3 regions of the Enterobacter cloacae complex sp. HYC003_NIDB genome follow, and region 1 is predicted to be linked to each of the others. Evidence: riboswitches for the same ligand, from Rfam matches in the RefSeq annotation. Region 1 holds a riboswitch; each other region holds the start of a gene.

Region 1 (10,432 bases):
TTAACGCCCATCTGGTGGCGGGGCTGACGCCAATTGAGGCCGAGGGATATCTCGATTTTTACGTCGATCGCCCTCTTGGCATGAAGGGATATATCCTCAACCTGACCGTACGCGGAGAAGGGGTCGTCAAAAACGGGGATCAGCAGTTTATCTGCCGCCCCGGTGATATGCTGCTGTTCCCGCCGGGGGAGATCCACCACTACGGGCGCCATCCGGATGCCAAAGAGTGGTATCACCAGTGGGTCTATTTCCGTCCGCGCGCCTACTGGCAGGAGTGGCTCTCGTGGCCGGCCATTTTCGCCCATACCGGTTTATATCGCCCGGATGAGGCGCATCTGGCGCAGTTCCGTGAGCTGTTCGCACAGATTATTGAGGCAGGGCAGGCGGGCGGGCGCTACGCCGAACTGCTGGCCATCAACCTGCTTGAACAGGTGCTGCTGCGCCGCATGGAGGCCATCAACGAGTCGCTTAATCCGCCGCTGGACAACCGCGTCCGCGACGCCTGCCAGTACATCAGCGACCACCTTGCCGACAGCCAGTTTGATATTGCCAGCGTCGCCCAGCATGTGTGTCTGTCGCCGTCACGGCTCTCTCATCTGTTCCGCCAGCAGCTTGGCGTGAGTGTACTCAGCTGGCGTGAGGATCAGCGCATCAGCCAGGCGAAACTGCTGCTCAGCACCACCCGAATGCCTATCGCCACCGTCGGGCGTAACGTCGGCTTTGAAGATCAGCTCTATTTCTCTCGCGTGTTTAAGAAGTGCACCGGTGCCAGCCCGAGCGAATTCCGTGCGGGATGTGAATAATCGGTAAACATTCAGGTGAACTTCAGGCGCATCTTGTAAACTATTCAGACAATTGATGCCTTGACGCGGTGCAGGGCGCTAAGCAGAATCGCTGATTCGTTTTCTGACCGGAATAGTTATGCAGGCATTGCTGGAACATTTTATTACCCAGTCCGTTATGTATTCGCTCATCGCCGTGGCGCTGGTGGCGTTTCTGGAGTCGCTGGCGCTGGTCGGGCTGATCCTGCCCGGCACCGTGATGATGGCAGGGCTTGGGGCGCTTATCGGCAGCGGCGAGGTCAATTTCTGGCAGGCGTGGATGGCCGGTATCATCGGTTGTTTGCTGGGGGACTGGATCTCCTTCTGGCTGGGCTGGCGCTTTAAGAAGCCGCTGCACCGCTGGTCGTTCATGAAAAAAAACAAAGCGCTGCTGGATAAAACCGAGCACGCGCTGCACCAGCACAGCATGTTCACCATCCTCGTGGGGCGCTTTGTTGGCCCAACGCGCCCGCTGGTGCCGATGGTGGCCGGGATGCTGGATCTGCCCGTCGCGAAGTTTGTGGTGCCGAACATCATCGGCTGCGTCTTCTGGCCGCCGTTCTACTTCCTGCCGGGGATCCTGGCGGGCGCGGCCATCGATATTCCTGACGGTATGCAAAGCGGCGAGTTCAAGTGGCTGCTGCTGGGAACGGCGGTCCTGCTGTGGCTGGCGGTCTGGCTCTGCTGGCGCCTGTGGCGCAGCGCGAAAGCCAGTGTTGATCGCCTGACGCGCTATCTTCCGCGCACGCGCCTGCTCTGGCTGGCCCCGCTGACGCTGGGTGTGGCTGTCGTGGCGCTGGTGGCGCTGATTCGCCACCCGCTGATGCCGGTGTACGGTGAGATCCTGTTGAAGGTGGTGAGCCGTTAAGGTGTTTTCCCTCTCCCTGTGGGCTAAGGGTTCCCCACAAAATAATGCCTGCACAGACGGCCACCTCTCCCTTGAGGGAGAGGGCTGGGGTGAGGGGGAACATACGGCTCTGGTGGTCATTCCGTTCACTTTATGTTCCTTGCTACTCTGTCACGACATGACCGGTGAACGTGCCAGGGTGGCTCAGTCGCCACCACCCTGGCGACCCGGGCTTCCGGCGGAAAATCGCCGCTTCGCGGTACCTTCGGCTTATTCCTTCCGGCTTATCGGGGACGGGCGGAGGTAACATCCCTGTAAAGCCCGCCCTCTCGGCGCATCCCTGCGCCTCGCCCCGGCCTACAGGAAACGCCTCAGCGATTTACAGCCGTACCAGGGCATCGCTGAAAGCCCTCAGTTATTCTGAAGGCAACGTTATCGCTTTTGCTTTCAAATTACTGGGGATCCCTCTCCCTGTGGGAGAGGACCAGGGTGAGGGCATCAGACCTCACGAATACCTAAAAGTGAAGATGCCCCCGCCTTACCACTCAGAAGTTCTTCTGTTTCCCCATCCCACAAAATACGTCCCTCCGCGATCACCACCGATCGCGGCGCGATGCGTGCGGCATCTTCGATGCTATGCGAAACCATCAGCATCGTCAGTTGCTCGCGCTCGCAAACCTCCTCAACCAGCGAGAGCATCTCCTGACGCAGGGCCGGGTCGAGCGCCGAAAAGGGTTCGTCGAGCAGCAGCAGCGGCTGCTTGCGCACCAGACAGCGTGCCAGCGCCACGCGCTGGCGCTGGCCGCCGGAAAGCTCACCCGGTAGTCTGTTGATAAACGCAGCCAGGCCCATTTGTTCGGCGATCGCCTCCAGCGTCTGACGCTGCGCAACACTGAGTTTTAACCCCGGATCCATACCCAGCGCGATGTTCTGCCACACCGTAAGATGATTGAACAGATTATTTTCCTGGAACAGCATCGACACCGGGCGCGTAGCCGGCGGAGCGTAGGTATATTCGCCATTATCAATGACGATCGACCCGCTGGCAGGCTGCAAAAAACCGGCAATCAGATTGAGCAGAGTACTTTTTCCGGCCCCGCTAGGGCCAAGCACTGCGATTCGCTCTCCCTGACGAACGGAGAGGGTAAAACGCATTGGCAGGTGCTCATAAAGCCAGGTTACATCAGTCAGTTTTAACATCACGCCCCGGAAGTTTTTCGATAACGGTAAATAACGCAAAGCACAGCAGCAACAGGAGCAGCGCCGTGACGGCGCCGTCCTGGCTACGATAGGAGCCAATTTGCTGATAAAGCCAGAACGGCAGCGTGCGGAAATCCTCGTTGCCAAAGAGGGCCACAACGCCAAAATCGCCAATCGACAGCACGCAGGCAAACGCCAGCGCCTGAGCCAGCGGACGCTTTAGCGCGCGCAGTTCGACCACCTTCAGACGCTGCCAGCCCTGCATGCCCAGCGACTGACACAGCAAACTGTAGCGGCTGTTGACGTCGCGCATCGGGTTTTCCAGCACCTTGAGCGCGTAAGGGATAGCCATCAGCGCGTTGGTAAAAATGACGATGCCGTCGGCGCTTTCCGGCAGGCCGATGGTGCTGTTGAACAGTAAAAAGAATCCGGTCGCCAGCACAATACCCGGCATCGCCAGGATCAGCATACCCGTCAGTTCCAGCGCGTGTCCGGCTTTACGGGCATGACGCGCGTACAGCTCGCGGCTGCTCCAGAGCAGCATCATGGTCAGGATCACGCACAGCAGCCCGGCTGCCAGCGCGATGCGCAATGAGATCCACGTCGCCTGCCACAGGACAGGCTGTTGCAGTACCGACAACACATTGCGATTCAGGCCATCAACGATAACGGCCAGCAGCGGGGGCAGCAGAAGCAGGAGGGCCAGCGCGATCAGCATAAAATCCGCGACGCGGCTGTGCAGGCTGTCCTGCGGATCGCGCCAGCCTGTCAAGTGATTGCTGCCTGTGGGGATCGCTTTACTCAGCCGCTGGCTGAGTAACACCAGCGCCAGGCAGCAGACCATCTGCACCATCGCCAGCAGCGCGGCGCGGCCCGGATCGTAGTCGTAACTTAAGGCCTGATAGATCGCCAGCTCAATGGTGGTGGCCTGCGGCCCGCCGCCGAGAGAAAGCACGGTCGCGAAGCTGGCGAAGCAGAGCATAAAGATTAGCGCGGCCACCGGGGCAATCTGGCGTCGCAGCCACGGCCATTCGACAAAGCGGAAGAACGACCAGCCGCGCATGCCAAGCTGGGCGGCAATCTGACGCTGCTCTCCGGGAATGTTTTCCAGCGCCTGTAAAAAGAGACGCGTCGCCATCGGCATATTGAAAAAAATATGCGCCAGCAGAATGCCTTTCAGGCCGTAAGGGGAGAAGGTCCATTCCAGACCAAGCAGGTTGAAGAGGGATGCCAGCCAGCCCTGCCGACCGTAGACGCTCAGAATACCGAACACCGCCACCAGCACGGGCAGGATCAGCGTCATCGCGCACAGCCGCAGCAGGGCAAGCCTGCCGGGGAAACGTCTGCGATAGAGGGCGCGTGCAAGGAAAATGGCCGGGATCGTCGACAGCAGCGCGGAGAGAAACGCCTGCCAGAAGGAGAAACGGATGACGTGCCAGAGATAGCTGTCGTGCCAGAGGGCGAGCAGATCGCTCTCTGGCGCGTTAAACCACAGCGCAAGGAATGCACCCAGACTGACGACCACCATCAGTATGGCGGCGAGCAGCCCGGGAACTAACCAGCCGGGGATCAGCGGCTGACGGCGCGTTGCCATTCACTAATCCATGCGGCGCGCTGGGCGGCAACCTGCTGCGGCGTAAATTCCAGTGAGGTTTGCGGCTTGTTTAGCTGCTCAAAGCCTGCCGGCAGCGCAACGTCAGTGACCGGGTACATCCAGTTTCCTGTCGGAATAGCATTCTGGAATGCCGGGGAGACCATAAATTTCAGGAATTTTTCGGCAAGCTCCGGCTGTTTGCTCGCGGCGGTGCGGGCGGCCACTTCCACCTGCAAATAATGCCCTTCAGCAAAGTTCGCGGCGGCGTAGTTATCCTTCTTCTCGGCGATAATGTGGTAGGCCGGAGAGGTAGTGTAGCTCAGCACCAGATCGCTTTCGCCTTTCAGGAACAGGCCGTAGGCTTCGCTCCAGCCTTTGGTGACGGTAACGGTTTTCGCGGCCAGCTTCTGCCACGCTTCCGGCGTTTTATCCCCGTAGACTTTCTGCATCCACAATAGCAGCCCCAGACCCGGGGTGCTGGTACGCGGATCTTCATAAATTACGCGCCATTTCTGGTCACTTTCGACCAGCTCTTTCAGGCTTTTGGGCGGATTCTTCAGCTTGTTTTTATCGTAGACAAACGCAAAGTAGCCGTAATCAAAGGGAACGAAGGTGTCGTTTTTCCAGCCGCCCGGTACGTTGACGGCATCTGACGCCACACCGCTTTTGGCGAACAGTCTGGTTTGGGTGGCGGCTTCCAGCAGGTTGTTATCCAGCCCGAGCACCACGTCGGCTTTGCTGTTTTTGCCTTCCATGCGCAGACGGTTGAGCAGCGAGACGCCATCTTCCAGCGCCACGAATTTCAGCTCGCAGTTGCAGTCGGCTTCAAAGGCTTTTTTTACCACCGGGCCGGGGCCCCAGTCGGCGGAGAAGGAGTCGTAGGTGTAGACCGTCAGAACGGGCTTAGCAAAAACAGGCAGCGCAAACAGCGCCAGCAGAGGAAGAACGTTTTTTAACACTTTGCACCTCAGGGTTGAGTGGCAAAGGATTTTGAGAGACAGCCTCAAATCCCTTCGCCGGCGTTATCCGGATCAGGTTCGACGGGTATTATCTCAGCGCACATCAGTGATGCAGCACCCCGTTGAGAACGGCGCTATTGTAATGATTTGGTGAATATTACGAAAGCGTTATGGCTCCGGCGGCGCAAACCAGGCGGATTTAAAATCAAACCAGCCGAGGGTATTCATCCGCAGGCCGCGCATGCTGCGCTGCCCCTGGATCAGCAGCCAGTGGTGAATCAGCGGTACGATCGTCTGCCCGGTCAGTAATTCCTGACACCAGGCGGCCAGATCCATTTCTCCCGCCCGCCACCGCGCGGCGTCCTGCTGCCAGTCCCGGTTGATACAGTGCTGAATCAGGGGCACCTCGTACAGGTGAGAAAAGAGCGAGAAATCAAGCGGCAGCGTAAAGTTTGCGCTGTTGAGCCAGATATCGCTGATGACGTCTCCGCGATGCCATTCATCATAATCGACTTCCTGAATCGCCAGCGTCACGCCTTCGGCTGCCAGCAGCGTGCTCATGATCCTCGCCAGAAAACGGTGCTCAATGTGATCGCGATAGTAGCTGAGGGTGATGATCTCCAGTCCGGCAGGCTTTTCACTGCGGACGGGCTGCGCATGGTGCCAGCGTGGGAGCAGGCCATAGGCCGGGAACCACCAGGTCTGGTATTGCTCCTCTGCGTGATAAATCAGGTTAGCGGGCGCCAGAATATGGCTTATCCACCTGCGGACGTCGTGGTTTGCCCCGCGATGGCTGCGGCCATCAAAGAGCAGGTAGTAGCAGCCCTCCTCCAGGCGGCTTTCGAACGCCTTTTCACCGGCTGTTGGCCCTTCCAGGGTCAGGCCTGCGCTCAGCTCTTCGTTGAGATCCGGTAACACCCAGACGTTCACTTCGTCGATCAACGCCCTATAGCCAAAGTAATCATCAAAGGCGCGGATCTTCAGTTGATTACTGTTGTTCCGTGAAACGGAGTAGGGGCCCGTACCAATCGGCTGGCTGGAAAAATTGTTCAGGGATCGCCACTCGGCAGGCAGGATCATTGATGGCACGTAGCCCAGAAGCCACGGAAGCCATTTGTCCGGCTGCGAAAGCTCAATATCCAGCGTCCAGGCCGTTGGGGAGTGGATCCGCGTGATATGCGAATAGAGCGGCAGCGTGCGGGCGCGCTCTAAAGAGGCGATAACGTCGCGCATCTCCAGCTCGCGTCCATGGTGGAAATGAATGCCGGGGCGTAGAAAGAAGCGCCAGTGCAGCGGAGACACCTGTTGCCAGTGATGGGCAATATCCGCTTCCAGTTCCCCGTTTTCCTCATTTATCCGCGTCAGGCCGCTGAAAATCTGCCGGGCCATGTGGGTTTCAGAGCGACGTAACGCCGTACCGGGCAACAGATTTTTCATTGGGCGGTAGTAAAGTACCCGCAGAATGTGGCGTCCCTGACGAAAGCTGCGTCCCAGATGCGAGACCAGCATCTGGCGCACGGCGGCTTTGTCGCCCACCAGCTGGACCAGCTGATCGATGCGGTCCTGCTCCAGCAGATCCTCCGCTCGCTGTTGCTGTAACGCCAGGCCGGTATAAAGGAAAGTCAGGCGCGAACGCTTGCCGCGTCCGGCTTCGGCCTCCCAGTTTAGCCAGCCCTGCTGCTGCATGGTATTAAGGAGCGTGCGCATATGACGCCGGGAGCAGTTGAGGAGCTCGGCCAGCTCGTTCAGCGTGGTCTCCTGCGATTGCCCCTCGCAGCACTGCCAGAGGCGGATAAATTGTTGTTGCAGACGACCGGAAGGCATAAAAGGGGAACTCCTGACAAAAAATCAGCAATTTATTAATCCCTATATTAAGCCAATAATCCTTTTCGATGAAGCGAGGAGGTAAATTATGAAGAGGTCTACCGCACGTCAGTTTTATCAGCACTATTTTTCAGCGACAAAGGGAGTGTCCTGGCTGGCCCGCCAGTGCGCAGAGCAGCGGCTGAGAATACTGGAAGATCTGATGCAGTGGGACGTTACGAAACCGACCTCTTCTCGCTAACTCGCCTCGATCATGTGTGACTGAGTATTGGTGCTAATCACCTGCCAGCAAAATGTTTTTTGCTGGCTTTTTTCGTTTACTATTTCACCCAATTTCGATTCGCTTTCATAAGGACTTGCGCATGCTCTGGTTGATGACGATGGGGCGACGCCTGAATGGCGTGTACGCCGCTTTTATGCTGGTGGCCTTCATGATGGGCGTGGCCGGCGCGCTACAGGCGCCGACGTTGAGCCTGTTTCTCAGCCGCGAGGTGGGGGCGCAGCCGTTTTGGGTGGGTCTGTTCTACACCGTCAACGCCATTGCCGGGATCCTCGTCAGCCTGTGGCTGGCGAAACGATCCGACAGCCAGGGCGATCGCCGTAAGCTGATCCTCTTTTGTTGCGCCATGGCCGTGGGCAACGCGCTGCTGTTTGCCTTCAACCGCCATTACCTGACGCTCATTACCTGCGGCGTGCTGCTGGCCTCTCTGGCGAACACCGCGATGCCGCAACTGTTCGCCCTGGCCCGGGAGTACGCCGACAGCTCGGCGAGGGAAGTGGTGATGTTCAGCTCGGTGATGCGTGCGCAGCTCTCTCTCGCGTGGGTCATCGGTCCGCCGCTGGCGTTTATGCTGGCGCTGAACTACGGCTTCACCACCATGTTTTCCATCGCGGCGGGGATTTTTGTCATCAGCCTGGCGCTGATAGCCTTTGCGCTGCCATCGGTGGCGCGCGTAGAGCAGGTGACGGACAAGCCCATCACGCAGGTGAGCGGCTGGCAGGATAAAAACGTCCGCATGTTGTTTATCGCCTCCACGCTGATGTGGACCTGCAACACCATGTACATTATTGATATGCCGCTGTGGATCAGCAGCGATCTGGGACTGCCCGACAAGCTGGCGGGTATTCTGATGGGCACCGCTGCCGGGCTGGAGATCCCGGCGATGATTCTGGCGGGTTACTACGTCAAACGTTTCGGAAAGCGTCGGATGATGGTCGTCGCCGTGGCGGCCGGGGTACTGTTCTACGCGGGGCTGAACCTGTTCCATTCGCGTGAAGCCTTGCTGGCGTTACAGCTGTTTAACGCGGTATTTATCGGCATCGTTGCCGGGATAGGCATGCTCTGGTTCCAGGATTTAATGCCGGGGCGCGCAGGCTCCGCGACCACGCTGTTTACCAACAGTATCTCTACCGGCGTGATTCTGGCAGGGGTAATTCAGGGGGCGCTGTCGCAAAGCTATGGGCATGCATCCGTGTACTGGGTGATCGCAGCGATTTCGCTTGTCACGCTGATACTGACGTGCCGGGTAAAAGACGTTTGATTCTGGAAGGCGGCTTCACGAAATGAAACGATTTTCTGACAGGCGCCGAGAAGGCGCATAGAGTGCGTGGCGGGTGCTTGAGGCTGTTTGCCTCAGGCTTTCGCAAGAGGCAAACAGTGGAGAGTCCCACATCAAAAAACTGATGGGGAGACAAACTTCACAACGATCATTGCGAGGTTAGTCTCTTCATTGCCGAAAAGCAATAAGGAGGCTGGAATGCCAAAACGTACTCTGCTGTTAGGTTTGTTTCTGATCTGTACGACGCTGTTGATCTTCACCTGGATGGTGCGCGACTCGCTGTGTGAGCTGCACTTCAGACAGGAGAAAACAGAGCTGGCGGCAGTGTTGGCTTACGAAGCAAAACGTTAGCAGTATTGGCGGGGAGTTTTCCCCGCCTCTCCAGAGTGGTTGAGCCTCAACGCACCCTTATCAATGGCCCGCGCCCTGCGGGCCATTGCCTTTAACCCATAAACGCAGGCTGTTTTTTCTCGTAAGCGGAGATAGCCTCTTCGTGTTGCAGCGTCAGGCCAATGCTATCCAGACCGTTCAGCATGCAGTGGCGGCGGAACGCATCAATGCTGAAGCTGTAGATCTTATCCCCTGCTTTCACCACTTCCGCTTCCAGATCCACCTCAAACGAAATCCCCGGATTCGCCTGCACCAGCGCAAACAGTTCATCGACCTGTTCGTCACTCAGCGTCACCGGCAGCAGCTGGTTGTTGAAGCTGTTGCCGTAGAAGATATCCGCGAAGCTCGGGGCGATAACCACCTTAAAGCCGTAGTCGGTTAATGCCCAGGGCGCATGTTCACGCGACGATCCGCAGCCAAAGTTTTCCCGCGCCAGCAGAATGGAAGCCCCTTTGTATTCCGGAAAGTTCAGGACGAATTCCGGGTTCGGCACTTCGCCTTTATCGTCGAGGAAACGCCAGTCGTTGAACAGATGCGCACCAAAACCCGTGCGCGTCACTTTCTGCAAAAACTGCTTAGGAATGATCGCGTCAGTATCGACGTTAGCGGCGTCCAGAGGGACAACCCGGCCCGTATGTTGGGTAAATTTCTCTGCCATGATTGTCTCCTTATTTCAGGCTGCGAATATCGGCGAAATGACCGGTGACTGCCGCAGCGGCGGCCATTGCCGGGCTGACCAGGTGGGTGCGCCCACCGCGGCCCTGACGGCCTTCAAAGTTACGGTTGCTGGTGGAGGCACAGCGGTCGCCCGGATTCAGGCGGTCGTTGTTCATGGCCAGACACATGGAGCAGCCGGGCAGGCGCCACTCGAAGCCTGCTTCAATAAAGATCTTATCCAGACCCTCCGCTTCCGCCTGGGCTTTCACCGGCCCGGAGCCCGGCACAACCAGCGCCTGCACGCCCGGCGCCACTTTGCGGCCTTTAGCAATTTCTGCCGCTGCGCGTAAATCTTCAATACGGGAGTTGGTACAGGAGCCGATGAACACTTTATCAATGCTCACGTCGGTCAACGGCACGCCGGGCTTCAGCCCCATATAGGCCAGCGCTTTTTCCGCACTGGCACGTTCGACCGGATCGGCAAAGGAGGCCAGGTCAGGAATGCTGTCGTTGACGGAAATCACCTGGCCCGGGTTGGTGCCCCAGGTGACCTGCGGGGCGATCTCTTCCGCCTGTAACGT
Region 2 (10,432 bases), 490 kb from region 1:
TACACGCGGCATGGCTGCATCAGGCTTGCGCCCATTGTGCAATATTCCCCACTGCTGCCTCCCGTAGGAGTCTGGACCGTGTCTCAGTTCCAGTGTGGCTGGTCATCCTCTCAGACCAGCTAGGGATCGTCGCCTAGGTGAGCCGTTACCCCACCTACTAGCTAATCCCATCTGGGCACATCCGATGGCAAGAGGCCCGAAGGTCCCCCTCTTTGGTCTTGCGACGTTATGCGGTATTAGCTACCGTTTCCAGTAGTTATCCCCCTCCATCAGGCAGTTTCCCAGACATTACTCACCCGTCCGCCACTCGTCAGCGAAGCAGCAAGCTGCTTCCTGTTACCGTTCGACTTGCATGTGTTAGGCCTGCCGCCAGCGTTCAATCTGAGCCATGATCAAACTCTTCAATTTAAAAGTTTGATGCTCAATGAATTAAACTTCGTAATGAATTACGTGTTCACTCGTTGAGACTTGGTATTCATTTAGTGTCCGAGGACATTAAGAATCCATGTCACTTTGAGTGCCCACACAGATTGTCTGATAAATTGTTAAAGAGCAGTTGCGACGCGCTTCAGCGCTCTGTCGCGAGGTGGCGTATATTACGCTTTCCTCTTTCAGAGTCAACCCGTTATTTCAGGATTTTTTCTCTTCAACCGACCGGGTTGTTTGTGAAGTGATTCACATCCGCCGTGTCGATGGAGGCGCATTATAGGGAGTTCTCCGCAGGCCGCAACCGCTAAATGACAGAAAAATGACTGACTGCTGCATTCCACAGCAAAACCCCGCCTTATACCTTTTTACACACAGACTTATCCACAATGATACGAAAAAGTAAAAATGTGCGAGCGTTGCGCAAACGTTTTCGTTAAAATGCTCGCGCTTCACAAGGATGCCTCGTCAGGTGTGTTAGATGAGTTTTTCACAGGAAAATTCATCTAACGCTCTCTGTAATCGTGAAATCCAGGGGATTTACCATGCAACAACGTCGTCCAGTCCGCCGCGCTCTGCTCAGTGTTTCTGATAAAGCCGGTATCGTCGAATTCGCTCAGGCACTTTCTGCACGTGGCGTAGAGCTGCTTTCTACAGGCGGTACCGCTCGCCTGTTAGCAGATAAAGGTCTGCCGGTAACCGAAGTGTCCGATTACACCGGTTTCCCGGAAATGATGGATGGACGCGTCAAAACCCTGCACCCGAAAGTGCACGGCGGTATTCTGGGCCGTCGCGGTCAGGACGACGGCATTATGGAGCAGCACAATATTGCCCCCATCGACATGGTGGTTGTTAACCTCTACCCGTTCGCCCAGACCGTTGCCCGCGAAGGCTGTTCTCTGGAAGACGCTGTTGAGAATATCGACATCGGCGGCCCGACCATGGTGCGCTCCGCAGCCAAGAACCATAAAGATGTGGCCATCGTGGTAAAGAGCAGTGACTACAACGCCATTATTAATGAGATGGATGCCAACGAAGGGTCCCTGACGCTTGAAACGCGTTTCGATCTCGCCATCAAAGCCTTCGAGCATACCGCCGCCTACGACAGCATGATCGCCAACTACTTCGGTAGCCTGGTACCTGCCTACCACGGTGAAAGCAAAGATCCATCTGGCCGCTTCCCGCGCACGCTGAACCTGAACTTCATTAAGAAGCAGGATATGCGTTACGGCGAGAACAGCCACCAGCAGGCTGCCTTCTATATAGAAGAAGAGGTAAAAGAAGCCTCTGTAGCGACTGCCCAGCAGGTACAGGGCAAAGCCCTCTCCTATAACAACATTGCCGATACCGACGCCGCGCTGGAATGCGTGAAAGAGTTCAGCGAGCCAGCCTGCGTTATCGTCAAGCACGCCAACCCATGCGGCGTTGCGGTAAGTGCGTCTATTCTGGAAGCTTACGATCGCGCCTACAAAACCGACCCGACCTCCGCGTTCGGCGGCATTATCGCCTTCAACCGCGAGCTGGATGCGGAAACCGCGCAGGCCATCATCTCCCGTCAGTTTGTCGAAGTGATCATCGCGCCATCAGCATCCGAAGAGGCGCTGAAAATCACCGCGGCGAAACAGAACGTGCGCGTACTGGTTTGCGGCCAGTGGGCAGAGCGCGTTCCAGGCCTGGACTTCAAGCGCGTGAACGGCGGGCTGCTGGTTCAGGACCGCGATCTGGGTATGGTGGGCGAAGCCGATCTGCGTGTCGTCACCAAACGTCAGCCAACCGAGCAGGAACTGCGTGACGCGCTGTTCTGCTGGAAAGTGGCGAAGTTTGTGAAATCCAACGCCATCGTCTACGCCAAAGAGAACATGACCATCGGAATAGGCGCAGGCCAGATGAGCCGCGTTTACTCTGCGAAAATCGCGGGTATTAAAGCAGGTGACGAAGGTCTGGAAGTCAAAGGTTCCGCCATGGCCTCTGACGCCTTCTTCCCGTTCCGCGACGGTATCGACGCGGCCGCTGCTGTGGGCATCACCTGTGTGATCCAGCCTGGCGGTTCAATCCGTGATGACGAAGTGATTGCCGCTGCCGACGAGCATGGCATCGCAATGATCTTCACCGACATGCGCCACTTCCGCCATTAATTCCCGGAGCAGAAAATGAAAGTATTAGTGATTGGTAACGGCGGGCGCGAGCACGCCCTGGCGTGGAAAGCAGCGCAGTCTCCGCAGGTTGAAACCGTCTTTGTGGCACCGGGTAACGCCGGGACCGCGCTGGAGCCCGCACTACAGAACGTCGCCATCGGCGTAACCGACATCCCGGCGCTGCTGAGCTTTGCCCAAAACGAGAATATCGATCTGACGATTGTTGGCCCGGAAGCACCGCTGGTGATCGGCGTTGTAGATGCCTTCCGCGCCGCGGGCCTGAAAATTTTCGGCCCAACGGAAGGGGCTGCGCAGCTGGAAGGCTCAAAAGCCTTCACCAAAGATTTTCTCGCGCGTCATAACATCCCGACGGCGGAATATCAGAACTTCACCGAGGTAGAGCCTGCTCTGGCTTACCTGCGTGAAAAAGGCGCGCCGATTGTGATCAAAGCCGACGGCCTGGCTGCCGGGAAAGGCGTTATCGTGGCGATGACCCTCGAAGAAGCGGAAGCCGCCGTGCAGGATATGCTGGCGGGTAACGCCTTTGGCGACGCGGGCCACCGCATCGTAATTGAAGAGTTCCTCGACGGCGAAGAAGCGAGCTTTATCGTGATGGTTGACGGCGAGCACGTTCTGCCGATGGCGACCAGCCAGGATCACAAGCGCGTAGGCAATGCCGACACGGGGCCAAACACCGGCGGGATGGGAGCTTACTCCCCTGCTCCGGTGGTCACTGACGAAGTACACCAGCGCACCATGGACCGCATCATCTGGCCAACCGTGAAGGGGATGGCTGCGGAAGGCAATACCTACACCGGTTTCCTTTACGCAGGCCTGATGATCGACAAGCAGGGTAACCCGAAGGTGATTGAATTCAACTGCCGCTTCGGCGATCCGGAAACCCAGCCGATCATGCTGCGCATGAAGTCCGATCTGGTTGATCTGTGTCTGGCGGCGTGCGAAGGCAAGCTGGACGAGAAAACTTCCGAGTGGGACGAGCGTGCCTCTTTAGGTGTGGTGATTGCTGCGGGTGGCTATCCGGGTAGCTACAACACCGGAGATGAGATCCACGGCCTGCCGCTGGAAGAGATTGACGGTGCGAAGGTGTTCCACGCCGGTACAAAGCTCTCTGACGACGACCGCGTGCTCACCAACGGCGGTCGCGTGCTGTGTGCGACCGCGCTGGGCCAGACCGTGGCAGAGGCGCAGAAGCGCGCCTATGCGCTGATGGCGGATATTCACTGGAATGGCAGCTTCAGCCGCCAGGATATCGGCTATCGTGCCATTGCGCGGGAGCAGGGAGAGTAATTTCACACCCTCACCCTAACCCTCTCCCACAGGGAGAGGGGATTTACGTCAGAAACTCTTCTCTGTCGGCTGCCAGGTGCAGAAATCTTCATTCGCCACCAGCAACAGCTGAGAGCCTTCCGGCGCTTCCAGCCATGCCACACTCACCTCCACAGATGAATGCCGCTGACGACGCTGAATGTGTTCGGTTGCCCAGGATTCAAGCTCAGGCTTCACCGTCTGCCCTTCGCAGGTGGTCACCGTGCCGTCGGCATGCCAGCGCCCCTGGCGCAGCACCACGCGGCCCTGACGCAGCGCATCGCTGGTCTGGCGGAGTTGTTCAGCACGGTAGCGGTAGAGGGCGACCTGATCGCTGGAAAGCTGCTGTTTCAGTCCATTGACCTCATGCTGCATAAAGCTCAGCTCGCCGTGGTCGTCGAAACGCACCTTCACGTGTTCGGGAGTCTTACTGTAGATATTCAGTTCAATGAGCGACAGCGCATCGCCCTGCCAGCGGTATTCTGCGGTCGAGGTGTTGCCGTTATGCCACGGGCTGAATGCGGTGAGCATATGGACTTCATCGCTGGAATCTTTGCGCCAGATCCTGACCGCACCCTGGTTGTCAGCATAGCCGCTGGCGGTAAACGGGGGGAGTGAGGAATCATGGCTACAGGCAGACAGCAACAGTACGCCTGCCAGCGCGAGTGTTCCACGCCAGAATGACAAAAGGGGCGTTGCCGCCCCTTCGTTAAAACTGTTCACTGCCACGCGTCTTACTTAACTGCGTCTTTCAGTGCTTTACCAGAAACAAATGCCGGCACGTTAGCTGCGGCGATTTTGATTTCTTTACCGGTCTGCGGGTTGCGGCCAGTACGCTCAGCGCGGTGGTTCACTTTGAAGGTACCGAAACCAACCAGTTGTACAGCATCGCCTTCTTTCAGAGACTCAGTAATAGCAGCCAGGGTAGATTCCAGAGCAGCTTTAGCCTGCACTTTAGACAGATCAGCCTTGTCCGCAATTACATCAATCAGTTGAGTCTTGTTCATAAGTTATCCTTTCAATGTGTTTATCGCTTGCTAAGCATCGAGTGCGACGAAAATGCCAAAAAAGCACTCTCCTGCATACACGCACCGATAGCCACTTTTTTTCGCCCCCCAAATGTAGACCAGACGGGGGGCGAAAGGGAAGAGTCGAGGAGTGACAAAACAGGCGTTAAATCACGTTTTGTTGTCTCATTGGTTAAAAATTATACCAATATTGCTCTCACCAGCCTCGCGAAGGTCCGCGCGAAGCCCTTTGATCAGCTCAATATCACGTTCTTCACACTCCGCCAGCAGACGGAAAATTTCCCACTGAATATCCCATTCCTGTTCAACCGCCGGGTTAGCACGCAGCTCCTCGTCGGTCATTTCACGGCCTTCCTGGGTCATTTCCAGCATCGCAACGGTGGTAATGGATGCCTTACTGACTTCAATGGCGTGTTCCAGGGTTTCACCGCTCAGACGGGAGTGGATCAGCTCGCTCAACGCCACACAGGCATCAATGGCCGGGTAGACGCCATACAGGTCGAAATCATCCGCAGCCGGAATAGCCTCTTCCAGCTTTTCGAGCTGAGAGTCAAAATTTACCTTCGCATCTTTGACCGTCAGCGTCTCCCAGATTAAATCCAGGATACGACGATAAATCTGGCCTTCGCCAAACGCCGTCTGCTTGCAGAACGCGGCATAGTTGGGATACATGCGCTCGCACAGGCAAGCCATAAACGTCACGTGCTGCCAGCTTTCCAGCTTCTCAAGGCGCAGATGAATCGGGTTTTGTAACATGATGATGTCTCGAATCGAAAATTAGCCGCAGTTTACCTGAATCACGGCTGAATTTCCTGCCAACGAATGAATGCCGGACGTGAAGAGGCCACGGCGTCAGCCCAGCGGGTTGGCTCAGGTAAACGGTAGCCCTTCATACAGCGTTGCACCCACGCCAGTGCGCTATCCATGCTGACCCGATGCCCGGTGGCGATAAACAACGGGTTGCAGCGCGCTTTACTGCGCCAGACCCACGCCAGCTGCTCGCCTTTATGGATAAGCGGCGCCAGTGCGCCCGGTTCGGCAGAGAGCGGCTCAAACGCGCCGCACAGGCGTTTTTTCGCTACGCCGATGGTCGGCACGTCCACCAGCAGACCAAAGTGGCTGGCGACGCCTAAGCGACGCGGATGGGAGATACCATGCCCATCAACAAACAGTAGATCGGGTTTTTGCGAGAGTTGCTCCCACGCGGCCAGCAGCGCGGGATATTCGCGGAAGGAGAGAAAGCCGGGGATATAGGGCATGGTGGTGGCGATACGCGCCACTTTGTACTCCACCAGCTCCAGCGAAGGGTATTTCAGCACCACCATCGCCGCTCGCGTCACTTCACCACCCTGCTCAAATCCGACGTCCGCCCCGCCAATGTACCGCGGAGGGTCCGTATCCAGACGATCCTCGCGGATCACTGATGAAGCCAGTTCGATTTGCTGAGCGCGTAGCGACGCGAGATCCATAACCACTCCTTACTTATGATACTGGGCAGAAAGCCGATGCACCGCCTCCACAAATACGCCAGCGTGTTCTGGCGGTACATCCTGATGAATACCGTGACCGAGGTTGAAGACGTGGCCTTCGCCCTGGCCGAAACCAGACAGTATAGTCGACACTTCTTCTTCGATACGGGCAGGCTGCGCATAGAGCATGGACGGATCCATGTTGCCCTGGAGCGCCACTTTGTCCCCCACGCGACGGCGCGCATCGGCAATATCGGTGGTCCAGTCGAGGCCCAGCGCGTCGCAGCCGGTGGCCGCCATCGCTTCCAGCCACTGACCGCCGCCTTTGGTAAACAGCGTCACCGGCACGCGACGGCCTTCGTTTTCACGCAGCAGGCCATCGACAATTTTGTGCATGTAGTACAGGGAGAACTGCTGATAATCACGTCCGGTCAGCACGCCGCCCCAGGTGTCGAAAATCATCACCGACTGCGCGCCCGCTTTAATCTGCGCGTTGAGATAGAGCGTGACGCTCTTCGCCAGCTTGTCGAGGAGGGCATGCAGGGCCAGCGGCTCGGCGTACATCATCTTTTTGATGACGGTAAAGGCTTTGCTGCTGCCGCCTTCCACCATGTAGGTGGCCAGCGTCCACGGACTACCGGAGAAGCCAATCAGCGGCACGTCGCCTTTCAGTTCGCGGCGAATGGTGCGCACGGCGTTCATCACATAGCCCAGCTCGCCTTCAGGATCGGGGATCGGCAGCTTATCAACGTCGGCTTTGCTTTTGATCGGAGAGGTAAAACGCGGCCCTTCTCCGGTTTCGAAATAGAGCCCAAGGCCCATCGCATCCGGAATGGTGAGAATGTCCGAAAAAAGAATGGCGGCATCGAGCGGGAAGCGGCGCAGCGGCTGGAGCGTCACTTCACAGGCCAGCTCGGCGTTTTTGCACAGCGACATAAAATCGCCTGCCTGCGCGCGCGTGGCTTTGTACTCTGGCAGATAGCGTCCCGCCTGGCGCATCATCCACACCGGGGTGACATCAACGGGCTGGCGCAGCAGCGCACGCAGATAACGATCGTTCTTCAGTTCGGTCATTTTGCAGTTCCTTATTGCGTCAGGCCGTCAGTGTAACACTACTCATACTCGGCCCGACACATTGCCACGGTATCTTCTATCAGGCGACGCGCCACCGTTCCCGGTGGGGGCAGCAGCGGTAAATCGTCGTAGCGATACCAGTTCGCCTCCAGCAGCTCTTTCTGATCGATAACAATCTCGCCGCTGTCGTATTCCGCCATAAACGCGGTCATCAGGGACATCGGGAACGGCCACGGCTGCGACGTCACATAGCGCAGGTTTTTCACCTTAATGCCGCTCTCCTCCATCACCTCGCGCGCCACCGCCTGTTCCAGCGTTTCGCCGACTTCCACGAACCCGGCGAGGACAGTGTGAATGCCGTTGCGATGGCGGGTATGCTGCGCCAGCAGGATGGAATCATCACGGCGGATGGCGACAATGATGCACGGTGCGATTTGCGGGTAGTAGCGTTCACGGCAGTGGCCGCAGAGCATTGCCCACTCGGTTTTGCTCGGGTGCATGGTGTGGCCGCAGTAGCCGCAGTATTTGTGCGAGCGGTAAAACTCCGCCAGCTGCACGCCGCGCCCCGCCAGCTGGAACAGGCCGACATCCCGATCCAACACCTGACGGACGGATCCCATATCCTGACGACGAGCCTGTTGGATCAACCATACCGGATCGCCCTGCCACTCGCCGATCCGCAGCGCCGGTTGGCCGACGAGATCGAAGATGTCTGCCGCACCGTAGGGTATCTCCCCACCGGGCAGCCATAATTTTTGTTCGTGACTGACGATCCACCAACCCAGATCTGATTTTTCAATAATACGATCCATATCTATTGCACTACCTTCGCTTCACTGACATGTTGTTAGCATTATGGTTACATTTTGGATAAGCAGATCCCATTCTAAACCTTATGGAGTCGACCATGTTAAACCAGCTGGAAAGCCTGACTGAGCGCGTTGGAGGAAGTAACACCCTGGTGGATCGCTGGCTACATGTGCGCAAGCATCTACTCGTGGCGTATTACAATCTGGTTGGTCTTAAGCCTGGCAAAGAATCCTTTATGCGGCTGAATGAAAAAGCGCTGGACGACTTCTGTCAGAGCCTGGTCGACTACCTCTCCGACGGCCATTTCAACCTTTATGAACGCATTATCCGCGAAATGGAAGGGACAACGCCGTATTTAGCGGCCAGCAAACTCTGTCCGCTGCTGGAAGCCAACACCCAGCAGATCATGGACTACTACGATTCCACGCTAGAGAACGCTATCGATCACGATAACTATCTTGAGTTTCAGCAGGCGCTTTCCGACCTTGGCGAAGCGCTGGAAGAGCGATTCACGCTGGAAGACAAGCTCATCGCCCTCGTGCTGGACAACAACCTGAATATCAGCACCAGCGATAACGTTGCGCGTCCTGCTTGAGTTCTTAATCGTTAACGAGTAATTTACAACCATTCGCCCCTCTCACGAGGGGGATTTTTCTTGTCGGAGTGCCCAGTGTGAAAGCACGGGCTGAGACCGTTAATTCGGGATCCGCGGAACCTGATCAGGTTAATACCTGCGAAGGGAACAAGAGTCACACTGCTGTTGTATCGCCCCTGAGGCGATCTTCTCTTGCTTCATCCGTCGTCTGACAAGCCATGTCCTTCACATCTGGAATGAGCTATGTCTACTGCAAAACTGACCCGCCGCGAACAGCGCGAACACGCCCAACGCTTCATCGACACCCTGGAAGGCACCGCTTTCCCGAACTCGAAACGCATCTACATTTCCGGCTCACAGGCTGATATCCGCGTGCCGATGCGCGAAATCCAGCTCAGCCCGACGCTTATCGGCGGCAGCAAAGAAAACCCGCAGTTTGAAGACAACGAAGCCGTGCCGGTATACGACACCTCCGGCCCGTACGGCGACCCTTCTGTTGCTATCAACGTACAGCAGGGTCTGGCAAAACTGCGCCAGCCGTGGATTGACGCCCGTAACGACTGCGAAGAACTGAGCGTGCGCAGCTCGGCGTATACCAACGCGCGCCTGGCCGACGACGGTCTGGACGAGCTGCGCTTTACCGGCCTGCTGACGCCGAAACGCGCTAAAGCGGGCAAATGCGTCACCCAGCTGCACTACGCGCGCCAGGGTATCGTCACGCCGGAGATGGAGTTCATCGCCATCCGCGAAAACATGGGCCGCGAGCGCATCCGCAGCGAAGTGCTGCGCCACCAGCATCCTGGTGAAGGGTTTGGCGCTCGCCTGCCGGAAAACATCACGCCGGAATTTGTGCGTGACGAAGTGGCCGCCGGGCGCGCCATTATCCCCGCCAACATCAACCACCCGGAATCCGAGCCGATGATTATCGGCCGCAACTTCCTGGTGAAGGTCAACGCCAACATCGGCAACTCAGCGGTGACGTCATCCATCGAAGAAGAGGTGGAAAAGCTGGTCTGGTCGACGCGCTGGGGCGCGGACACGGTGATGGACCTTTCCACGGGCCGCTATATTCACGAAACCCGCGAGTGGATCCTGCGTAACAGCCCGGTGCCGATTGGCACCGTCCCGATTTATCAGGCGCTGGAGAAGGTCAACGGCATCGCCGAAAACCTCACCTGGGAAGCGTTCCGCGACACGCTGCTGGAGCAGGCCGAGCAGGGCGTGGACTACTTCACCATCCACGCGGGCGTGCTGCTGCGCTACGTGCCGATGACGGCGAAACGTCTGACCGGTATCGTCTCACGCGGCGGTTCGATTATGGCTAAATGGTGCCTTTCCCATCATCAGGAAAACTTCCTCTACGAACACTTCCGCGAAATCTGCGAAATTTGCGCCGCGTACGACGTCTCCCTGTCGCTGGGCGACGGCCTGCGTCCTGGCTCCATCCGCGATGCTAACGACGAGGCGCAGTTTGCCGAGCTGCACACGCTGGGCGAGCTGACCAAAATCGCCTGGGAGTACGACGTGCAGGTGATGATTGAAGGCCCGGGCCATGTGCCGATGCAGATG
Region 3 (10,432 bases), 2.4 Mb from region 1:
CATCGCCCGGGAAGCAACCCATGTGATCGGCGGCTTCATGTGGCTTAACGATTTCAATACCGATCATCATGCCCAGACCGCGAACGTGGCCGATCACCGGATAGCGTTTCGCCATCTCTTTCAGCTGGCCTTTCAGCCATTCGCCCTGTGCGGCTACTTTGCCCGCGATGTTCTGGTCTTTCAGGATCTTCAGCGTGGTCAGACCGGTAGCCATCGCCAGCTGGTTGCCGCGGAAAGTACCGGTATGGTGACCTGGCGCCCATGCATCGAACTGCTTTTTGATACCGAGCACGGCCAGCGGCAGACCGCCACCGACTGCTTTAGACATCACGATGATGTCTGGCTCAATGCCAGCGTGTTCGAAGGCAAAGAATTTACCGGTACGGGCAAAGCCAGCCTGGACTTCGTCGAGGATCAGCAGGATACCGTGTTCCTGAGTGACTTTACGGATGCGCTGCAACCACTCAACAGGCGCCGGGTTCACGCCACCTTCACCCTGAACGGCTTCGAGGATCACCGCGGCAGGTTTACGCACGCCGCTTTCGACGTCGTTAATCAGATTTTCGAAGTAGTAGGTCAGCGCCTTCACGCCCGCTTCACCACCGATACCCAGTGGGCAACGATACTCGTGTGGGTAAGGCATGAACTGGACTTCTGGCATCATACCGTCAACCGCTTCTTTCGGAGACAGGTTGCCGGTGACGGACAGTGCGCCGTGGGTCATACCGTGGTAACCACCAGAGAAACTGATGATACCGCTACGACCGGTCACTTTTTTCGCCAGCTTCAGCGCCGCTTCAACGGCATCAGCCCCGGACGGGCCAGTGAATTGCAGGCAGTACTCTTTGCCCTGACCAGGCAACAGAGAGAGCAGGTATTCTGAAAACGCGTCTTTCAACGGCGTGGTCAGATCCAGGGTATGTAACGGCAAGCCGCTGGTAATGACATTTTGGATGCTTTTCAGCACATCAGGATGATTGTGTCCAAGCGCGAGGGTGCCTGCGCCTGCTAAACAGTCAAGGTATTCTTTATTATCTGCATCGGTGATCCACACGCCTTCTGCTTTCGTAATCGCTAAAGGCAATTTGCGCGGATAACTCCTGACGTTAGATTCAAATTCGGCCTGACGGGCCAGATAGGTTTCGTTGCTTTTGTGGGCATCTACGGTGTCAATACGGACTTTATCCGTCATCATATCACTCCTACAACCGCCGCTTCGTTATGAGCAACGATTGAATAAAAAGTTAAAAAACAGATGGGGCCTGAAAAAAACGCCGCCAATATAGAGCCTTTTGTCACCGGGCTCAATGGTTAATTTGCTTACTGTTTTGTGACACAGGGCACAGGGCAGGGAAGATCGCCGTTTGTATGGGGGAGATTGCACTTTATGCTAAATAAAAACAGCAGCTTACGTATGATTTATCCGCATTGTAAAATCAGACAAAAGAGTGTGACAAATCGTGCGATTGTCAGGTGAAAAGGAGGCAGTGAGCCTCCTTACGCTGTTTATTTCTGGCTAACGCGTAAAATACCGTGTTCACGTCCCTTCGTTTTATTCCACGACGCGTCCGTAATACCGTTTTCATCCAGGCTTAGCGATATCACAAAACCATTACCACGGATCTCATAGAAATTCGCATTCAGACGTTTAACGCTGGCTTTTTTGCCGTTTACGGTGGCGCTAAAGAAGCCGTTAGAAAGCGTGGCGTTAACCGTATCCGACGAGAACGAGGCTTCACGCAGGGGATCGTGAACGGATGTCGTTGGTTCGTGTTGTGCCGCATTTTCCGCTTTGGTTTTGCTGATATCGCAAGAGCCATCGCCAGCGCTAATTTGCGTGCATCCCGAACGCTCTAATTGCGCGCGATAATGGGCGTTTATGGCGTGCGCAGGCGTCACCACCACAGAGAAAAGTAACGCCAACAGCGTAAATTTAGTTTTCATAAATACCCTTAATTATGGTGGTGATGTTTTTGATTAGCGTCCGCCGCACGAGCGGCATTTGCATATGCAGCAGAGAGTGACGCATTGTTGATGCCTTGTTGCCTTTGTTGTTCAGAAAGATAGCAGGTATCGTAACTGACCCCTTTCGCAGTGCAATTTGCGATGCGTTGCTCAGGCGAGACACAACCTGTAAGCACGGCAGTACTTATGACTAATATCATTAATTTTTTCATTTTATCGCCTTAAAAACGACACAAATAATAAGAAACGTACATCATGCCGATCCAGATCCCGATTGAAATGAGCATCACGTACAGGGCAGCTGAAATAAAAATATGTTTGAGCATGTTCTGTTTAATGAATAAAAGTGTGACGTCGAATAGTTGTTAAGTTATACAAGTAATATTATAGAGGTTTTAGGCTTTTGATTTAAAAGCCAATACCGATGCCTGCACCCATAGCAAGATCGCTGTTTGTAGAATCACTTATACCAGCCTTGATTACAGCGTGTTCACCTGCATGGAAAGATGCTCCTGCGCTGATAGCTTGCTCATTCTTAAATGACCCCACACCGGCGGAGAACATTACAGATTGCTCTTTCTCTACTTGTGGCATGGAAGCGAGAGCGATAGCAGAGGCAACGCCGCTACGCGCTTCTTTCTTGTTCTCGTCAACTTCATTTTGCAGGCTTTTGAATTGAGCATTGCTTGAAGATTGTGCTTGGGCAAAAACATGTTGAGTGGCTTTCAGGTCAGCAGCTTGTGCCGCTGTTTGAGTATTGAGTAATTTAATTTTGTTGATAGTAGCTGTATCAACTTCTTTCTTCGTGATGATTGTTGTTACACCGTTTTTACCGTCTTTACCATCAGCACCATCTTTACCATCATTGCCTTTAGCTCCGGGTTTACCTTCAGCCCCGATAGCACCTGCTACACCCTGAATCCCTTGAGCACCTGCATCACCTTTTGCACCTTCTTTACCATCAATACCATCTTTCGGCACTGGTGCATTCTCAAGTGCAGTGATACGGGTATCGTTAATACTAATTAACCCGCTATTGATACGTGTTTGATCTGCCACGACAGCAATATTTTTTGCATTGTTGTCTGCGGTGATTTGAGCATTTCCAGCAGCAGCTAACGCAGTATGAGCGGTGCTATCAGCATCATTAGCGCTGATTTGAGCGGTAGTAATGCCGGTGCTTAACAAAGTTTTGTTAGCTTGCAGATCTGCATTGATGTTATTCACATTAGTAATCGTCTGGTTCAGTAATGACGTATTACCCGCTACGTTAGTATTAGTGGAATCAATTGAGGATTGCAGTTTTTCGCGATCGCCTTGCAGGTTGTAAATCTGGATAGCCTGGCGATTATTATCACTCTCAACAACATCTAAATCATATACACGGTTATCTGTACCATTAAGGTGAAAACCTGAAGCAGGGTTATTTTGATCATACAGAACAGCAGACGCAGCATTAGCATTATCAACGATACTGGCAAACAGAGTACCAATGACAGCGATTACTGCTTTGTTGAAGAATTTCATTTAAAAGGCTCACATCATTAGAAAGAAAAAATCACATTAGCGTTATGGCTTACGTTTGGTTGTGCAGAGCAAAACGGGTAAGTTTAAGTATTTAAGGGTTTTTGTATTTATTTAATTTCATTGCTGAACTATAGTTATTTTGCACCTAAAAATATTGATTTAAATCAAGATTTATTTGAATGATTAAAAGTGGATAAGGTACGTGTGTTTTATTTTTTTTCTATTAAAAACAAAAGGTTGCTGATGATTGTTTTAGTCTCTATATTTAACTTGATGATAAAAATGAAATTTTATTTCAATTTGATTTTAATGTTCTTTAAATGTACTCGTTTGTTAGTTTTGGGATATGATTTCATTTGAAAGCATTAGTGTGTGAAACTGAAAGTTTACATTGAATCAGTAAGTTTTGAGGTGGAAAAAAACCAGAAAAGTATCAGGAGAACGTAACGTAAGTTTTAAATGGGAGGGTGTTGGAAAAGCTGGGCGTCTGGTGTGCAGAATGATGATCAGGCGAAGGGTTCTCTTTTTCATAATTGTTGAGATAGTTGCTGTCAGTATTATGTGGCTATATATGTTGTACCTGGTGAGATTCAGAACAGGGGAGTTAAAGAAGACATTCTTTATATAGTTTGCGGATTTCAGGTGTAATACCTGCTTTGATAAAACGAAACATCTTGCGCCCTGCCTATGGCCACGGTTACACTAAGTACCTACATATTCTTTTTATGTAACTGATTGTATTGTAATTTATTTGACTCGGGGTGCCCTTCTTTGTGAAGGCTGAGAAATACCCGTATTACCTGATCTGGATAATGCCAGCGTAGGGAAGTCAGATGCCTACCCGGTCATCGCTTCTTCACGCACGGCAGGAGCGAAACCATGCAGCCTGACCTGCTCGACTCACACGTTTTACATCAATTCCGAACCCGTTCCCCGCTCACGCACTGTATGACCAACGATGTCGTGCAGACCTTCACCGCCAACGTTTTGCTCGCGCTGGGTGCTTCCCCGGCAATGGTGATCGAAGCCGAGGAAGCGGAACAGTTTGCCGCGCTTGCCGATGCTCTGCTCATCAACGTGGGTACACTCACCGCGCCGCGCGCCCAGTCGATGCGTCGGGCCATTGAGAGCGCGGTAGCCGCGGGTACGCCCTGGGTTCTGGATCCGGTTGCGGTTGGCGCGCTGGCGTACCGCACCCGATTTTGCCAGCAAATATTGTCCCTTAAACCTGCGGCCATTCGTGGAAACGCCTCCGAAATCCTCGCCCTTGCCGGAATGAGTGCGGGCGGGCGCGGGGTTGATTCCACCGATACGGCGGCGAGCGCGTTGACCGCTGCGCAGACGCTCGCCCGTCAGACCCATGCCGTTGTGGTCGTCACAGGAGAAGTGGATCACATCACTGATGGTCAGCGAACCCGTACGGTCGCGGGCGGCGACCCGCTGATGACCCGCGTGGTGGGAACAGGCTGTGCGCTCTCGGCGGTCGTCGCCGCCTGCTGTTCGCTGCCTGGCGACAGGCTTGATAATGCGACGGCAGCCTGCGGCTTTATGAAGCGCGCAGGGTCAGCTGCACTGACTCACAGCCGGGGCCCCGGCAGCTTTGCCCCGGCGTTTCTGGATGCGCTTTACGCGCTGGAGGAGCTGGTATGACACGCATTAATGCCTTGACTATTGCGGGAACCGATCCCAGCGGCGGAGCGGGGATCCAGGCAGACCTGAAAACCTTCTCTGCGCTCGGCGCTTACGGATGCTCGGTTATCACCGCGCTGGTGGCGCAAAACACGCGCGGTGTACAGTCGGTATATCGTATTGAGCCGGATTTTGTCGCCGCACAGCTGGATTCGGTATTCAGCGATGTACGCATCGACACCACCAAAATCGGCATGCTTGCAGAGGCGGACATTGTTGAAGCGGTCGCTGAACGTCTCAAACGTTATCAGATAAAAAACGTGGTGCTCGATACCGTGATGCTGGCCAAAAGCGGCGATCCGTTGCTCTCCGCCTCTGCCGTCGACACCCTGCGTAAAAAGCTGCTGCCGCAGGTGGCGCTGATCACGCCAAACCTCCCTGAAGCCGCCGCGCTGCTGGATGCGTCACACGCGCAAAACGAACGTGAGATGAAAGAGCAGGGCAATGCGCTGCTGGCGATGGGATGCAGCGCGGTGCTGATGAAAGGCGGTCATCTTGATGATGCAGAAAGCCCGGACTGGCTCTTCACCCGCGATGGCGCTCAACGTTTCACCGCCCCGCGGGTACAGACCAAAAACACCCACGGCACGGGATGTACGCTCTCGGCGGCGCTGGCGGCGCTGCGTCCCCGAAACGCGAACTGGGCGGATACGGTGCAGGAGGCGAAGATCTGGCTCTCGTGCGCGCTGGCAAAAGCCGATTCTCTGGAAGTGGGTCACGGTATTGGGCCGGTTCACCATTTTCATGCATGGTGGTAAGCCGTATACTGGCATAAAACCTTATGCCAGAGAAAAACAGAGATGGAACAAGCGCATACCCGGTTAATTGCTCAACTCAAGGAACGAATTGCCGCACCGGACAACACGCCGTTGTACCTGAAATTTGCCGAAACGGTTAAAAACGCGGTACGCAGCGGCGTGCTCGCGCACGGTAATATTTTGCCGGGCGAGCGCGATCTGAGCCAGCTGGCCGGTGTGTCGCGCATTACGGTGCGTAAAGCGATGCAGGCGCTGGAAGAGGCCGGCGTCGTCACCCGCGCGCGTGGATACGGTACGCAAATCAACAATATCTTTGAATATTCGCTAAAAGAGGCGCGCGGGTTTTCTCAGCAGGTGGTGCTGCGGGGCAAAACGCCCAACACGCTGTGGGTTAATAAACGCGTCGTGAAATGTCCGGAGGAGATCGCCCGTCACCTTTCCCTTGCGCCGGACAGCGATGTATTTCTGCTTAAGCGCATCCGCTACGTGGATGACGATGCGGTATCAATAGAGGAGTCCTGGGTACCGGTAGGATTAATCCCCAATCCGGACGACATCGGCGTCTCGCTTTACGATTACTTCCGCAGCCAGAATATCTTTCCGCAGCGCACCCGTTCCCGCGTCAGCGCCCGGATGCCGGACAGCGAGTTTCAGGCGCATATCAAGATGGACGATAAGATACCGGTGCTGGTGATCAAGCAAGTCGCGCTCGATCAACAGCACCGGCCAATTGAGTACAGCATCAGCTACTGCCGCAGCGACCTATACGTCTTTGTGTGCGAGGAGTAGGGCCTCGCGCGTGGGGGCGCAGTCGCCACCGCGATGGCTGACTACCCAGGCGGCTACGGCATTGCCAAGCTGCACCGCCTCTGGCAGTGACCATCCCGCGGCCAGCCCGGCAAGGGTACCTCCCGCATGGCTGTCACCCGCGCCGATGGTATCGACCACGGTAGCAGGAAACGCCGGAACGTGTCCGGAAGCGTCACCGTCGTACCAGACCGCCCCGTCTTTATCATGGCGTACGATCAGCGCAGCGCCAAACCTCTGCTGCCACCGTGTGCCGAGCTCTTCCACGTTTACGCCAAGCCATTCGGCGGCAAGTTCCGCCTCCTGACGATTGAGCGAGACGATTGGTTTGCAGGCCATGATCCGCGCCATCAGCGGGTCGGGAATATCCGCGATGCGCGGACCGAAATCGATAAAGAGCGTCGCATCCTGAAGACTTTCCAGCCAGGCCGTCAGCAGCTCACCGCTGGGGGACGCCAGCTGGTAGCCGGACAAAGAGATCAGGCTCCCTGCCGGCACGCTTAACCCGTCCAGCCAGCGCTGCTGCCACTGGTTCTCCACGCCGCTAAACGACATAAAGGTCCGTTCACCGTCAGGCTCCACCAGCGCCAGGCACCAGCCGTTATCGCCCGTTTCCGCTTCCACGGCGCTGTGCAGATCCTGCTTCGCCATGGCGTTACGGATAATATCGGCCCACACGCCGTGGCCGACGGGAAGGGCGTTTTGCGCAGCAATGCCGAGCCGCTTCAGGGCGATGGCGATATTCAGCGCGCAGCCGCCAATATTCACTCCCTGTTGCTTCAGCTCGATATCACACCCGCGCCAGGGCAGGGCGTAGGCGTCGGCAATCACGTCGATGACCGCCGCGCCGAGTACCGTTACGGGGCGCGTGGCGTGGAGGGTTTCGAGACGGCGGGCAAAAGCACTCATACGCCCTCCCTTTGCTCCCGGAAGTGCAGCAGTTTTTCGCAGTAGTGGCTGAAATCGAGCCGGTTTACGGCATCAAGTTCGTTTTTGAGTGCCGGATCAATGGCCTGTACACCGTGCAGCGCACCGCAGATGGCCGTTGCCATCGCGCCGATAGTGTCAGTATCACCGCCCAGGTTGGCGCATAACACCGCGCAGCGGTTCGGATCGGTGCCCGCGAGTTCGACCATCGCAATCGCCGCCGGAACGGACTCAAGGGTGCTCGTGCCCGCGCCAATAAGCTGATAGATCTGCTCGCTGGCGGACTCGGTACCGTTGGCTTCGCGCACGGTTTTCAGGGCCAGCTCAATACGAGCGGAAAGCGATGCGCTGAAGGTGGTCGTGTTCTCCTCCTGCGCCGCACGGGCAATACCCGGCAGGGCATCGGCGATGTGATGCCAGCGCTCGCCGTCGATAGCGCGTGAAACCGCCCAGGCGATCACCACCGCACCGGCGATGGCGAGATCCGATTTATGGGTCGGGCTGGAGGCTAACGCAACCTGTTCCACAAAGTGCGCCAGACGCGTGGCTGGCAGGAGGCATCCCAGCGGGGAGGCGCGCATCGCCGCCCCGTTGGTGACGCCGTTGTTTTCCAGCTGGCTCACCGGCTTGCCGTCACGGATGGCGTTCAGGGCAATTTTGGAGGTCGGGCCGAGCACATTCTTATTGAACGCGTCAAAATCCAGCGCCCAGTCCAGAATATGCTTACCGATAACGTCAGGGTTAATTTCCCCGTCGCATTCGATAATCGCGTCGGCCAGGCACAGCGCCATCGACGTATCATCCGTAAATTCGGCCTGCTTAAAGTAACAGGCGGCATTATTCTCAGCCGGGCCGGGTAAGAAACGGTCGATCCAGCCGAAGTGCGCTTTCACCCGCTTGCGCGGCCACAGCTCCGACGGCATCCCCATCGCATCCCCTAACGCCTGCCCGTAAAGAGCACCGAGAATACGGTCTTGTTTCATTTAACTTCCTCTCGTGTCAGCGCGGTATCGCCATCAACCACCTCAATTGCGGTGATCTCTTTATCCGATTCGCGGAAAAACAGCATAAACAGCACGGCAATCACCACAATCATGATTGCACCAAACGTCCACATTCCGGCCCAGTTGAAGGTCAGCCCATTCACCGGCTCTTTATATGCGAACATTTTTTCCATCATCACGCCGCCGAGACGGTAACCCAGCAGGCTACCAAAGCCCTGACAGCACAGCGTGATCAAGCCCTGCGCCGCGTTGCGCATGTGCACGGGCGCTTTTTTATCCACGTAGATGTACGCGGTGACGTAATAGAAGTCATAGCTTACGCCGTGCAGCAGAATGCCGAGGAACAGCAGGGCGTAGGTGAAGTATTGCTCGGCGCCGCCGTAAACAAAGAAACCGTAGCGAATGGCGGCGGTGATCAGGCCCAGCAGCAAGACCTTCTTAATACCAAAGCGTTTGGTAAAGAATGGCAGAGCGAGCATGAAGAAGATTTCAGAGAACTGGCCGAGGGTCATCCAGCCGGTGGCGTTTTTCATCCCCACTTCGGTGAGATAGCCGTTGGCAAAGATATAGTAGAAGGCCAGCGGCATGGCGAACAGGAACGAGCAGAAGAAGAACACCAGGAAGTTTTTATCGCGCAGCAGGATCAGCGCATCCAGCCCCAGCATCACTTTGAAATCCAGCTTGCCGGTACTCTTCGGCGGGGTATTCGGCAGGAACAGCGCGAAGACGCCAAGCAGAAGGGAGCTGGCAGCGGTCATCAGCAGCGGGATATTGGTGTCAGAGATGTCGCTATAGCCCATCATCTGCGGCAGGAAGCCGCACGCCAGGCCGGAGGCAATCCAGCCGATGGTGCCCATCACGCGAATGCGCGGGAAATCAGCCTCCACGTCATCGACGTTCGCGAAGGCGATACTGTTGGTCAGCGCGATGGTCGGCATATAGGTCAGGGAGTAGGCCAGCAGCAGCGGGAAGAAGGTGCTGAACTGGGTTTGCTGTGCTGCGAAATACATCAGAATCGCGCCAGCGAACATCAGCACGGCCAGCACTTTCTGGGCGGCGAAGAAACGGTCCGTCAGCGAGCCGACAAGGATGGGAGAGAGGATCGCGGCAATCGCGGTACAGGCGTACGACCAGCCAATTTCCCCGGCGGTAAACCCGCTCTTACTCAGCCACAGCCACAGCGGCACAAACCATGCGCCCCAGATAAACCATTCAACGAACATCATGAATGACAGTTGGACTTTCGTTTTCATTTTTTAATCCTGCATGTCAGAGGTACGCATGTAACATACCATGTGATAATACCTTTTAAATACCTTTAAGGCGATTGTTTGATCAGTGTAACAAAAATGTTGTACACGAAACGAGCCAGCAGATTGTGCTTAAAAAAGTTGCAAATGGTGGAAAATAGGTTAAGTCGGTACCAGGCTTAGTCTGCCTGCAAAAACGTGGGCTTGGATCACACGCTCCGACATCATGTCGGACTTACGGGAGCATCACTATGACTGATATTGCGCAACTGCTTGGCAAAGACGCCGACAGCCTTTTACAGCATCGTTGTATGACCATTCCAGCCGACCAGCTTTATCTGCCTGGCCATGATTACGTAGACCGCGTCATGGTCGACAACAACCGTCCGCCTGCCGTACTGCGAAACATGCAGACGCTTTATAATACCGGTCGTCTGGGCGGGACCGGGTATCTCTCCATTCTGCCCGTTGACCAGGGCGTAGAGCACTCGGCGGGAGCGTCGTT

What was found. Region 1 has a riboswitch for thiamine pyrophosphate ahead of thiB (thiamine ABC transporter substrate binding subunit). Riboswitches for the same ligand answer to the same signal wherever they lie in the genome.
Region 2: another riboswitch for thiamine pyrophosphate. It lies ahead of thiC (phosphomethylpyrimidine synthase ThiC); the one in region 1 lies ahead of thiB (thiamine ABC transporter substrate binding subunit).
Region 3: another riboswitch for thiamine pyrophosphate. It lies ahead of thiM (hydroxyethylthiazole kinase); the one in region 1 lies ahead of thiB (thiamine ABC transporter substrate binding subunit).

Annotation. Positions count from the first base shown of each region.
Region 1 covers NZ_CP114220.1:4,073,581-4,084,012, reverse strand. Annotated here, with positions in the region: gene araC (arabinose operon transcriptional regulator AraC) at 1-803, shown strand, start outside; gene O1722_RS19560 (DedA family protein) at 922-1,689, shown strand; gene thiQ (thiamine ABC transporter ATP-binding protein ThiQ) at 2,167-2,868, opposite strand; gene thiP (thiamine/thiamine pyrophosphate ABC transporter permease ThiP) at 2,852-4,462, opposite strand; gene thiB (thiamine ABC transporter substrate binding subunit) at 4,438-5,421, opposite strand; TPP riboswitch at 5,453-5,553, opposite strand; gene sgrR (HTH-type transcriptional regulator SgrR) at 5,590-7,245, opposite strand; gene sgrT (glucose uptake inhibitor SgrT) at 7,334-7,486, shown strand; gene O1722_RS19530 (sugar efflux transporter) at 7,608-8,786, shown strand; gene O1722_RS19525 (Hok/Gef family protein) at 9,003-9,155, shown strand; gene leuD (3-isopropylmalate dehydratase small subunit) at 9,247-9,852, opposite strand; gene leuC (3-isopropylmalate dehydratase large subunit) at 9,863-10,432, opposite strand, start outside.
Region 2 covers NZ_CP114220.1:4,559,192-4,569,623, forward strand. Annotated here, with positions in the region: rRNA gene O1722_RS21810 (16S ribosomal RNA) at 1-408, opposite strand, end outside; gene purH (bifunctional phosphoribosylaminoimidazolecarboxamide formyltransferase/IMP cyclohydrolase) at 972-2,561, shown strand; gene purD (phosphoribosylamine--glycine ligase) at 2,577-3,869, shown strand; gene O1722_RS21825 (DUF1481 domain-containing protein) at 3,918-4,610, opposite strand; gene hupA (nucleoid-associated protein HU-alpha) at 4,622-4,894, opposite strand; gene O1722_RS21835 (YjaG family protein) at 5,081-5,671, opposite strand; gene nfi (deoxyribonuclease V) at 5,713-6,384, opposite strand; gene hemE (uroporphyrinogen decarboxylase) at 6,394-7,458, opposite strand; gene nudC (NAD(+) diphosphatase) at 7,497-8,270, opposite strand; gene O1722_RS21855 (Rsd/AlgQ family anti-sigma factor) at 8,366-8,863, shown strand; TPP riboswitch at 8,918-9,027, shown strand; gene thiC (phosphomethylpyrimidine synthase ThiC) at 9,107-10,432, shown strand, end outside.
Region 3 covers NZ_CP114220.1:1,662,928-1,673,359, forward strand. Annotated here, with positions in the region: gene O1722_RS07855 (diaminobutyrate--2-oxoglutarate transaminase) at 1-1,195, opposite strand, end outside; gene O1722_RS07860 (hypothetical protein) at 1,507-1,944, opposite strand; gene O1722_RS07865 (hypothetical protein) at 1,953-2,177, opposite strand; gene O1722_RS07870 (YadA C-terminal domain-containing protein) at 2,374-3,492, opposite strand; TPP riboswitch at 4,240-4,336, shown strand; gene thiM (hydroxyethylthiazole kinase) at 4,372-5,142, shown strand; gene thiD (bifunctional hydroxymethylpyrimidine kinase/phosphomethylpyrimidine kinase) at 5,139-5,939, shown strand; gene O1722_RS07885 (GntR family transcriptional regulator) at 5,982-6,728, shown strand; gene O1722_RS07890 (PfkB family carbohydrate kinase) at 6,702-7,655, opposite strand; gene O1722_RS07895 (ADP-ribosylglycohydrolase family protein) at 7,652-8,656, opposite strand; gene O1722_RS07900 (nucleoside permease) at 8,653-9,930, opposite strand; gene fbaB (class I fructose-bisphosphate aldolase) at 10,179-10,432, shown strand, end outside.